3 regions of the Blautia acetica genome follow, and region 3 is predicted to be linked to each of the others. Evidence: predicted binding sites of a transcription regulator. Region 3 holds the regulator's gene; each other region holds the start of a gene.
The links. Region 3 encodes NrdR, which represses ribonucleotide reductase genes. Its sites were predicted from a motif close to CACAANATNTTGTG; they were not measured.
Positions count from the first base shown of each region.

Region 1: the regulator NrdR is predicted to act here: its motif matches at 1,335-1,348, upstream of WBS51_RS02700 (ribonucleoside-diphosphate reductase subunit alpha).
Region 2: the regulator NrdR is predicted to act here: its motif matches at 1,487-1,500, upstream of nrdD (anaerobic ribonucleoside-triphosphate reductase).

Region 1 is NZ_JBBEWO010000003.1:29,707-32,992, reverse strand. Features, by position in the region: gene WBS51_RS02705 (uracil-xanthine permease family protein) at 1-1,169, opposite strand, end outside; gene WBS51_RS02700 (ribonucleoside-diphosphate reductase subunit alpha) at 1,368-3,286, shown strand, end outside.
Region 2 is NZ_JBBEWO010000005.1:35,072-38,357, forward strand. Features, by position in the region: gene nrdD (anaerobic ribonucleoside-triphosphate reductase) at 1-1,461, opposite strand, end outside; gene WBS51_RS04780 (MATE family efflux transporter) at 1,801-3,147, opposite strand; gene dapF (diaminopimelate epimerase) at 3,196-3,286, opposite strand, start outside.
Region 3 is NZ_JBBEWO010000008.1:91,085-94,370, forward strand. Features, by position in the region: gene WBS51_RS07510 (GNAT family N-acetyltransferase) at 1-424, shown strand, start outside; gene WBS51_RS07515 (FprA family A-type flavoprotein) at 495-1,658, shown strand; gene nrdR (transcriptional regulator NrdR) at 1,698-2,147, shown strand; gene WBS51_RS07525 (ABC transporter substrate-binding protein) at 2,362-3,286, shown strand, end outside.

The DNA.
Region 1 (3,286 bases), on a different contig from region 3:
ACGGAAAGACCTACAATAGAAGAATTTCGGAAATTCATTTCCTGACGCATAATCAGCTTGATTCCGGTCATGGCAATGGAAGCAAAGACAGAAATCGTTGCACCGCCCAGAACACACTGGGGAATGGTAGTCAGAAGGGCTGAAAACTTGGGCACAAATCCTGCAACCATAAGGATAACAGCGGCCAGACCAAGCACACAGCGGTTGATGACCTTTGTCGTTGTGACAATGCCCACATTCTGACTGAAGGTGGCTGTTGGAAGTCCGCCAAAGAGCGCGCCGGCAATGTTGCTGATACCGTACATTAAAATACCGCCCTGGAGTTCCTTTGTCTTTGGTTCCCGGTTCATACTGCCTACCGTGGTGGCAGAAAAATCACCGATGGCCTGTATGGAATTAATACCAAACAGAATGCCGATAGCCACGCAGGCAGAAGGCTCAAAGTGAAGACCAAAGTGCAGAGGCTTCGGAAGCTGGAAAAAACCAGCGGAAGAAACATCGGAAAAATCCACCAGTCCGAAACAGGCAGCCGCCGCATAACCGGCGATGATACCGATGAGAATGGAAGCCAGTTTCAGAGTGCCTTTTGCAAAATGGTTCAATCCTACCACAACAGCCAGAGTAAAGAAAGCCACCAGCCAGTTTTTCCAGGAACCGTATTCCGGACTGGAGGCGCCGCCGGCCATGTATTTTACAGCGGTAGGATACAGGGACAAGCCAATCGTAAAAACTACGGTTCCTGTAACAATAGGCGGAAACAGCACACGGATTTTGCGGATAGTAAAGCCTACAAGAATGGCAACAATACCGCCGATAACCTGAGCGCCCAAAATCGTTCCCACATCATAAGATTCGGCGATCGCCTGCATACTGGGCACATAGGCAAAGCTGATACCCATAATAACGGGAAGTCTGGAACCCAGCTGAAACTTCTTTCCATTAAAAACAGGAAAAAGCTGCAGCAGGGTACTGATAGCAGATACAAATAAAGCGGCCTGTACGAGAATGACTCTGTCCCGTTCATTTAATCCGGCAACGTCAGAAATCAGAATAGCCGGAGTGACACAGCCCACAATCATTGCCACCACATGCTGTAAGGCCAGCGGCAGGGTTTTGGAAAATGCGGGGATGCCGTCAGATTCAAAAATAGATGCTCTTGTCTGTGACATGAAAAATCCTCCTGATGGTATAAAACATTGTTTTTCCCCTTTACTTTACACAATTTTTATCCCATCGTAAAGAAAAAAATGCGGACGCAAGGCTTCTTTTTTTGTGAAAATACTTAACTAAAAAACTCTAGTATTAATATATAAAGTATGATATGATGGGGAAAATACTATATGTAGTATATAAGGGAGAATGAAAACATGAATAATAAAAATAAAAAAGCAGTACTTCCCTATGGGGAAAATTTTCAGCGCATACTGCGGGAGATAGAGCGGGAATTTCCTCAAAAAGAATACGCATTAGAAAAACTGACAGAGCGTTTTGAGCATCTTGGCAGAGAACATAAGAGTGAGAAAGAAAAACTGGAGCTTCTTATCCGAAGCGCTGTGGAGCTGACGGAGGAGATTGCGCCGAAGTGGGAATTTATAGGGGCAAGACTTTTGAATTTCCAGTTTCAGGAAGAACTGAAAATAGAAATGAAAAGCAGAAAGATTCACAACTTTTACGAAAAGATACAATATCTCACCAAACAAGGGCTGTATGGCGCTTATATTCTGGAACATTATTCCAAAGAGGAACTCAGACAGGCAGAATCCATGCTGCGGCCGGAACGGGACAAGATTTTCAATTTCTCCGGTCTGGAACTTCTGCTGAAACGCTATGTGATTCGTACCGGGGAACATATTGCTCTGGAAACGCCCCAGGAAATGTATCTGGGCATTGCCCTTCACCTGGCCATGAAGGAAAAGAGGGAAACCGAAAAAGGGCCGGGGCGCATGGAATGGGTGCGGAAATTTTACGATATGCTGAGTTTGCAGGAAGTTACTATGGCAACTCCGACTCTGTCCAATGCCAGAAAGCCTTATCACCAGCTTTCCAGCTGCTTTATCGATACCGTTCCCGACAGTCTGGAAGGCATTTACAGAAGCCTGGACAATTTTGCCCAGGTCAGCAAGTTTGGCGGAGGCATGGGGCTGTATTTCGGGAAAGTGAGAGCCAGCGGCAGCAGTATCCGGGGCTTTCAGGGGGCGGCAGGTGGCGTGATTCGCTGGCTGCGTCTGGTTAATGACACTGCTGTAGCCGTGGACCAGCTTGGCATGCGCCAGGGAGCTGCGGCTGTGTATCTGGACGCCTGGCACCGGGATTTGCCGGAATTTCTTCAGATACGAACCAACAACGGAGACGAGAGAATGAAAGCCCACGATATTTTTCCGGCGGTCTGCTATCCGGATTTATTCTGGAAAAAGGCAAAAGAAGACATGAGCCAGGACTGGTGTCTGATGTGTCCGCACGAAATTTTTCAGGCCAAAGGCTGGCATCTGGAGGATTTTTACGGGGAAGAGTGGGAACAGAGGTATGAAGAATGTGTGCAGGATGAGCGGATTTGTAAAAGAACTGTGGTACTGAAAGACATTATCCGTTTGATATTAAAATCTGCGGCAGAGACGGGAACTCCTTTTGCGTTTAACAGAGATACCGTAAATCGGGCCAATCCTAACAGTCATAAAGGGGTAATCTACTGTTCCAACCTGTGCACGGAAATTGCTCAGAATCTGTCTCCTGTTTCTTCTGTTTCCAGAGAAATTCAGACGAAGGAAGGAGAAACTGTGGTGGTGACAACTGCAAAGCCGGGGGATTTTGTGGTGTGCAATCTGGCCAGCCTCTCCCTTGGTAAGATTCCGGTGGAAGATGATGCGTATATGGAGGATCTGGTGGAAACAGCGGTGCGAGCCTTGGACAACGTCATTGATTTGAATTTTTATCCTCTGCCCTATGCACAGATTACCAATCAGAATTACCGGGGAATCGGGCTGGGCGTCAGCGGTTATCATCACATGCTGGCAAAGCGGAGAATTCTCTGGGAAAGTGAAGAGCATCTGCACTTTGCAGATGAAATTTTTGAAAGAATCAATTATTTTGCCATAAAGGCCAGTGCCCGTCTGGCAGAAGAGAAAGGGGCATACCCATATTTTTCCGGCAGTGACTGGCAAACCGGGGCCTATTTTGCAAAAAGAGGGTACTCGTCCCGATTCTGGAAACAACTGGCGGAAAAAGTTGCCTTTTGCGGGATTCGGAATGGGTATCTGCTGGCAGCGGCGCCTACCAGCAGCACCAGTAT
Region 2 (3,286 bases), on a different contig from region 3:
GTTGCCGCCGTAAAAACCGCCCTCACAGTAAGCCAGCGGATTTGTGGACGCCTTCATCTCACCCAGATAATCGTAAGTACGAATATGCAGGTGACGAATCATTTCCAGATAAAAATCCAGCACCTCGTAGAAATCCTTATTCTCGGCTCTGGCCTTTGCCAGAATCATGGGAAGATGGAGGCTGACTGCGCCCACGTTAAACCGTCCCACAAATACAGGAACGTCCTTATCATCTGCCGGAGTCATGCCGCCTCTTTCGTACCAGGGGCTTAAAAAGGCTCTGCAGCCCATAGGACTGATAACCTTTCCGTATCTTTTATACATACTGGAAATATAGCCCTTGCCGCTTAAAGAAAGCCAGTCCGGATACATGGTTTTGGCAGAACAGGAAATTCCTGCCTCAAACACATCCTCCCCTTCTCTGCCCTCTCCATGAAGATTCTCATCATAGAGGAACACAATCTTTGGAAACAGCACCGGTTTTTTATGACCTTCTCTTCCCTGTCCGCCCTTGTGAACCTCCAGAAGAGAAATGCTGCACATTTTCTCAAATTTCTTCATACCCAGTCCCAGAGTCACGGTAACAAAAGGATAATCTCCTCTGGAAGATCCCACCGTATTCAGCTTATACTCTATTCCCTGCCAGCCCTGGTCGAAGTCTCTCTTTACCTTATCCACAGCATACTGCTCGGCTCTCTCCTCTGCCAGTTCCCAGTCCGGGGCTACATAAGCAAGAAATTCTTCCTTATATTTTTCGTAGCTTTTTTCCGCATAAGGGGCCAGAATCTTGTCCACTTCCGGCACGGTAAAGCCGCCGTACTGCTGGGCTGCCGTACTGAGCACAATATCTCCCATAACGTCAAAAGCCGTATCCAGGGTCTTCGGCTCATTGTACCACACATTTCCCATTTCAAAGCCGCCTCTTAACACATTAGCCACGTCAAAGAGACAGCAGTTCATGGTATCCAGACGGGCAGACTGGTCGTGAATATAAATATACCCGTCCTTGCAGGCCTGCAGTTCGTTGCGGTTCATAAAGAACTTCCGATACAGTTCTTTATTCAGTTCATTGAAAATCAGGCTGCGCTTGGTAGCCACCAGGGCGCTGTCCGTATTGGCATTGCTCTTGTCCCCAATGTAGCGGATGGACTGGCTCTTGGTATACACCTCATCCATCATATGAATAAAGTCATGCTTATAATTGCGATAATCTCTGTAGCTCTTTGCAACAGATGGATTGACTTCTTCCAGAGCCCCCTCCACAATATTGTGCATATCCTGAATGGAAATCTCTTCTTTATCCAGAGAATCCGCCTTTTCCTGGGCATAGCGGCAGATAAATTTCACCTCATCCTCTTTGAAATTATACATAATTCTGGATGCGGATTTGTTCACTGCCCTCACGATTTTCTGAACATCAAAATCCTCTTTCGTACCATCTTTCTTAACTACATACATCATCACTTTCACCTCATACACTTTAAAACACTATATCTGGTATAGTATAATATTTTTCACTTTTCATTTCACAACATTTTGTATTCCACAGTATATCACTTTTCACACAGGAAAGAAAGTGGGAATATTGCACAATTCTGTACTAATATTCTCCACTTTCCTCTATTATCCCCGTATTCAACATACTTCGACAAAATGTCACCTGACAAAAAAAGTTTTTCTTTTCCTGATTTTTTCCCTCTTTTCGTTTTATGGAAACCGGTTTTCGGCACAACATTATTGAAAGTGCACAATTTCATTTTTGTCAAGGGGTACTTTCTATTTTCTCCTGTAATATTTCGTTTATCTGGTAACGTTTCGCAGCCACTTATACGTTTTATAGCGGTACACCGAAAACGGTATCTTGATAATCTCATCGCTGCACAGCAGAATATAAACCCAGGGCATGGGAATCCCCAGAACAAAAGCCCCCACTGCAGAGCCCAGGATAGAGCAAAGCCACATCACGCTCACGTCCAGAATCAACCCGAACCGGGTGTCCCCTCCTGCCCGGAAAATCCCCACAATCATCGTGGTATTCACAGACTGCCCCACCACATAATAGGACATAATCAGCATCATAGCCGTCAGATAGCTTTTGGCCAGAGGGGTGAGATTCAGCAGGCTTTTAACCAGAGGCGAAATGCCCAGTATCAGAAGTCCCCCGCCGATACCGCATAAAACAGCAATCTTTACAAAGCGCCTTCCGTACTCTCTGGCCAGTTCCTCTTTCTTCTCTCCGATGGCCTTTCCAATCATAATAGCCGCTGCGCTGGAAATACCAAAGCCAATCACCATAGAAAGCTGTCTGCATACCTGCGCCACGGAGTGAGCTGCCACAGCAGAACTGCCCAGATGTCCCACAATAGCGGAAATAGCCGCCATACCCGCGCCCCATGCCAGTTCGTTTAAAAGCACCGGAAAGGCATAGGTAAAGAAATCTTTTCCCAGGGCTTTGTCTTTTACAAAGAAATCCCGCCAGCGAATTTTCACCACATCGTTCATCTTCACTGCATAAAAAACCACAATCAGCACTTCTATGGTTCTTGCAAGCAGCGTTCCCAGCGCTGCGCCTGCTGCTCCCATTGCCGGGACTCCCAAAAGTCCGAAAATAAAAATTGCATTAAAAATAATATTAGCCAGCAGAGACGTACCGTACACAACGGTAGCGATAACCACCTTCTCCACACTGCGGATAATATTCAGATACACATTGGTAAATGCAGACAGCATATAGGAAAATGCCACAATCCGCAGATAGCTGACCCCTGCCTCAATGACAGCCTGGTCTGTGGTAAAAATCCGCATTAAAAGAGCCGGAAACACCAGTGCTGCCAAAGTAAAGACTGCAGCAGCCAAAAGGGAAATCCGAAAAGACATACCCATAACCTTTTCAATGGTTCTGGTATCCTTCTTTCCCCAATATTGTGCCGTCAGCACACAAGCCCCGGAAGTCAGTCCGAAAAATAAAAGGGAAAGGATAAAATACACCTGATTTGCCAGGGAAACGCCGGAAAGCGCTGTCTCCCCTACCTTTCCAAGCATAATGACATCCGTAGAGGTTACACCTACGTTAATCAGATTCTGAATCGCCATAGGCATAACCAGACGGGCTACATTGGAATAAAACCTTTTATCTTCAAGGCTCATACTTCTTTTTAAAACCATTTCTCTAATCTTTTTCTCCTGTTTTTTTATTTAAAGCCGGATTTCTCCGTCAAATACCACCTGGGCCGGGCCAGTCATATAAACCAGATTGTCCTCTCTGTCCCAGGCAATCTTCAAATCT
Region 3 (3,286 bases):
CCTTATGATGACGCTGGAAGGGGAGCGGGCCTGGATTTCCCAGGAGAGAGACCAGTATCAGTTTGCTATTGTAGAGCAGAGTTCCAACCGGCTTTTGGGAAACTGTGGGATTCAGAATATCAACTGGAGGAGAAGATGTGCGGAGATTGGGCTGTTTCTGGGAGAAGAGGAGAGCCGCGGAAAAGGATACGGACGTGAAGTACTGGAACTTTTGCAGGAATATGCGTTTGATGTGCTGAATTTACACAGTCTGTCTCTTCGGGTGTACAGCTTTAATACCCGGGCCATAAAGTGTTACGAAAAAGCAGGATTTTCCCACTGCGGAAGACTGCGGGAGGCTTATTATATCAATGGAATGTATCACGATATGCTTTTTATGGATATTTTAAAGGGTGAATGGCAAAAAAAACAAGAAAAGCGGTAGAAAAATTTTGATTTCCCATATATAATAGATATGATACGGATATATTATAGCCAAGGAGGAATTCAAACCCATGTATGATATGAAAATTTCTGATTCAGTTGTATTTATTGGCGTAAACGACAAGACCATTGATTTATTTGAAAGCCAGTATAAGGTTCCGAAAGGAGTTTCTTATAACTCTTATGTAATTTTAGATGAAAAAGTAGCAGTTATGGATACCGTAGATAAAAGAGCTACAGACCCGTGGCTGGAGAATCTGGACAAGGCTTTGGACGGACGCAGTGTGGACTATCTTGTGATTTCCCACCTGGAGCCGGATCACGCTTCCAACATTCAGCGTCTGGCAGAAAAGTATCCGGAAATGAAGCTGGTAGGAAATGCAAAAATTTTCTCTATGCTGCCGCAGTTCTTTGATTTTGATTTTTCTGAGAGAAAAGTAGTGGTAAAAGAAGGCGATACGTTAAGTCTGGGAAGCCATACCCTGCAGTTCTTTATGGCGCCTATGGTACACTGGCCGGAAGTTATGGTGGAATATGAGCAGTCCGAAAAGATTCTTTTCTCTGCAGACGGCTTTGGAAAGTTTGGCGCATTGGACGAAGAAGAGGACTGGACAGACGAAGCCAGAAGATATTTTATCAATATTGTAGGAAAATACGGTGTGCAGGTACAGAACTTATTAAAGAAAGCGGCAACTTTGGATATTCAGACTATCTGCCCGCTGCACGGACCGATTTTAAAAGAAAATCTGGGATTTTATATTGACAAATATCTGACTTGGAGCAGCTATGAACCGGAAGAAGACGGTGTTGTCATTGCGTATGCTTCTATTCACGGAAATACGGCAAAGGCAGCAGAAAAAATGGCTGAAATCCTGACCGATAAGGGGGAAAAGGCAGTAAGACTGTTTGATTTATCAAGAGATGATATGTCAGAAGCTGTTTCCTGCGCATTCCGTTATGACAAGCTGGTGGTTATGGCACCGACTTATGACGGTGCACTTTTCCCTGCCATGGAAGATTTCCTGTACCATCTGAAGGTGAAAACTTACAGAAAGAGAAAAGTGGGAATCGTGGAAAACGGTTCCTGGGCGCCTATGGCTGGTAAACTGATGAGAGCTTATTTGGAAGAGATGAAGGATATGGAAATCTGTGAGCCGGTTGTTTCGGTGAAATCTGTTATGAAGGAAGCAGATGTTCAGAATATGGAAACGCTGGCAGATGCACTTCTTGCTTAGTCACTGCCGGGGATATACAAAAGACAGGAGGGCTTTGTTATGAAGTGTCCGTTTTGCAATCAGGAGAATACAAGAGTCATTGATTCCAGGCCTGTGCCGGATAATAATTCCATCCGCAGACGGCGTCAGTGTGATGAATGTGGAAAGCGTTTCACTACTTATGAAAAGATTGAAACCATTCCGCTTACGGTTATCAAGAAAGACCAGAGCAGAGAGCAGTATGACCGTATGAAAATACAGGACGGCATTATGCGGGCCTGCTATAAGAGACCCATTTCCGTCAAAACCATTGAAAATCTTATGGACGAAATTGAGACAGAGATTTTCAACAAAGAGGAAAAAGAAGTTCCAAGCACACTGATTGGGGAAATTGTTATGGACAAACTCAAAGAATTGGATGCGGTGGCTTATGTTCGTTTTGCGTCTGTGTACAGGGAGTTTAAGGATATTGACACCTTTATGGATGAACTGAAAAAAATGATGAAATAGAATTTTGTGCAAAAGTCCGTAAATACTGGGATGTCCCAGCATTTGCGGACTTTTAACATTTTGCTTATTGTTCTCCCAATTTGAAACAGCTTGTCTGGCAGAAAAGCAAATTCTCTGTGTACCCCAAAAGATACTTGCATTTTCCCCTTACCATGTATAAAATAACCTTGACAATTACATAATGAGAGAACTGATATGTAAAAAGGAGATAGTCATGAAAAAAGTAAAAAGAATACTCATGTTGCTTTTGGTGATGACCCTTACTATTGTACTTGGCGGCTGCCAGGACGAAAAGGATGGGAACAAAGAATCTCAAAAAGACAGCAGTTCTCAGGAAACACAGGGAGAACCGACTATGGGCGGTTCTATAGTAGTAGGGATTCCTCAGGATTTGGAGGATAGTCTTGACCCACACAAATCGGTAGCGGCAGGAACGAAAGAAGTCCTATTCAACATTTATGAAGGTTTGGTAAAACCTGATGAACAGGGAAATTACACAGACGCAGTTGCGCAGTCCCATGAAATTTCAGAAGACGGAAAGGTGTATACCTTTGCTTTGAGACAGAATGTGAAATTTCACGACGGAACTACAGTGACCGCAGAAGATGTAAAATATTCGATTGAACGCTGCGCCGGTATCAGTGAGGGAACAACTCCGCTGGTAGCGGCGTTTTCTAATGTGGAGAAGGTAGAAATACCGGATGCACAGACGGTTGCCATTACATTAAAAGAGCCGGATACAGAATTTTTGGCTTATCTGACAGTGGCGATTGTTCCGCAACATGCAGCGGATTTGGACAAAAATCCGGTGGGAACAGGTCCGTTCCGGTATGTATCACGCTCTCCTCAGGAAAATATTGTAATAGAGAAATTTACAGATTACTGGGACAGCGAGCACCAGGCTTATCTGGACAAGGTAACCTTTAAAATTGCCGGAGACAGCAATGCCATTGTAACTGGATTAAAGAGCGGTTCCATAGATATGTATCCCAGAATCAATTCCACTCAGTCGGCTCAGCTTGCAGAGGATGAAGATTTGACCATTTATGAGGGAGGCATGAACCTGATTCAGGCGCTGTATTTGAACAATAAGGAAAAACCCTTTGATGATGTGAAGGTGCGTCAGGCTCTGTGCTATG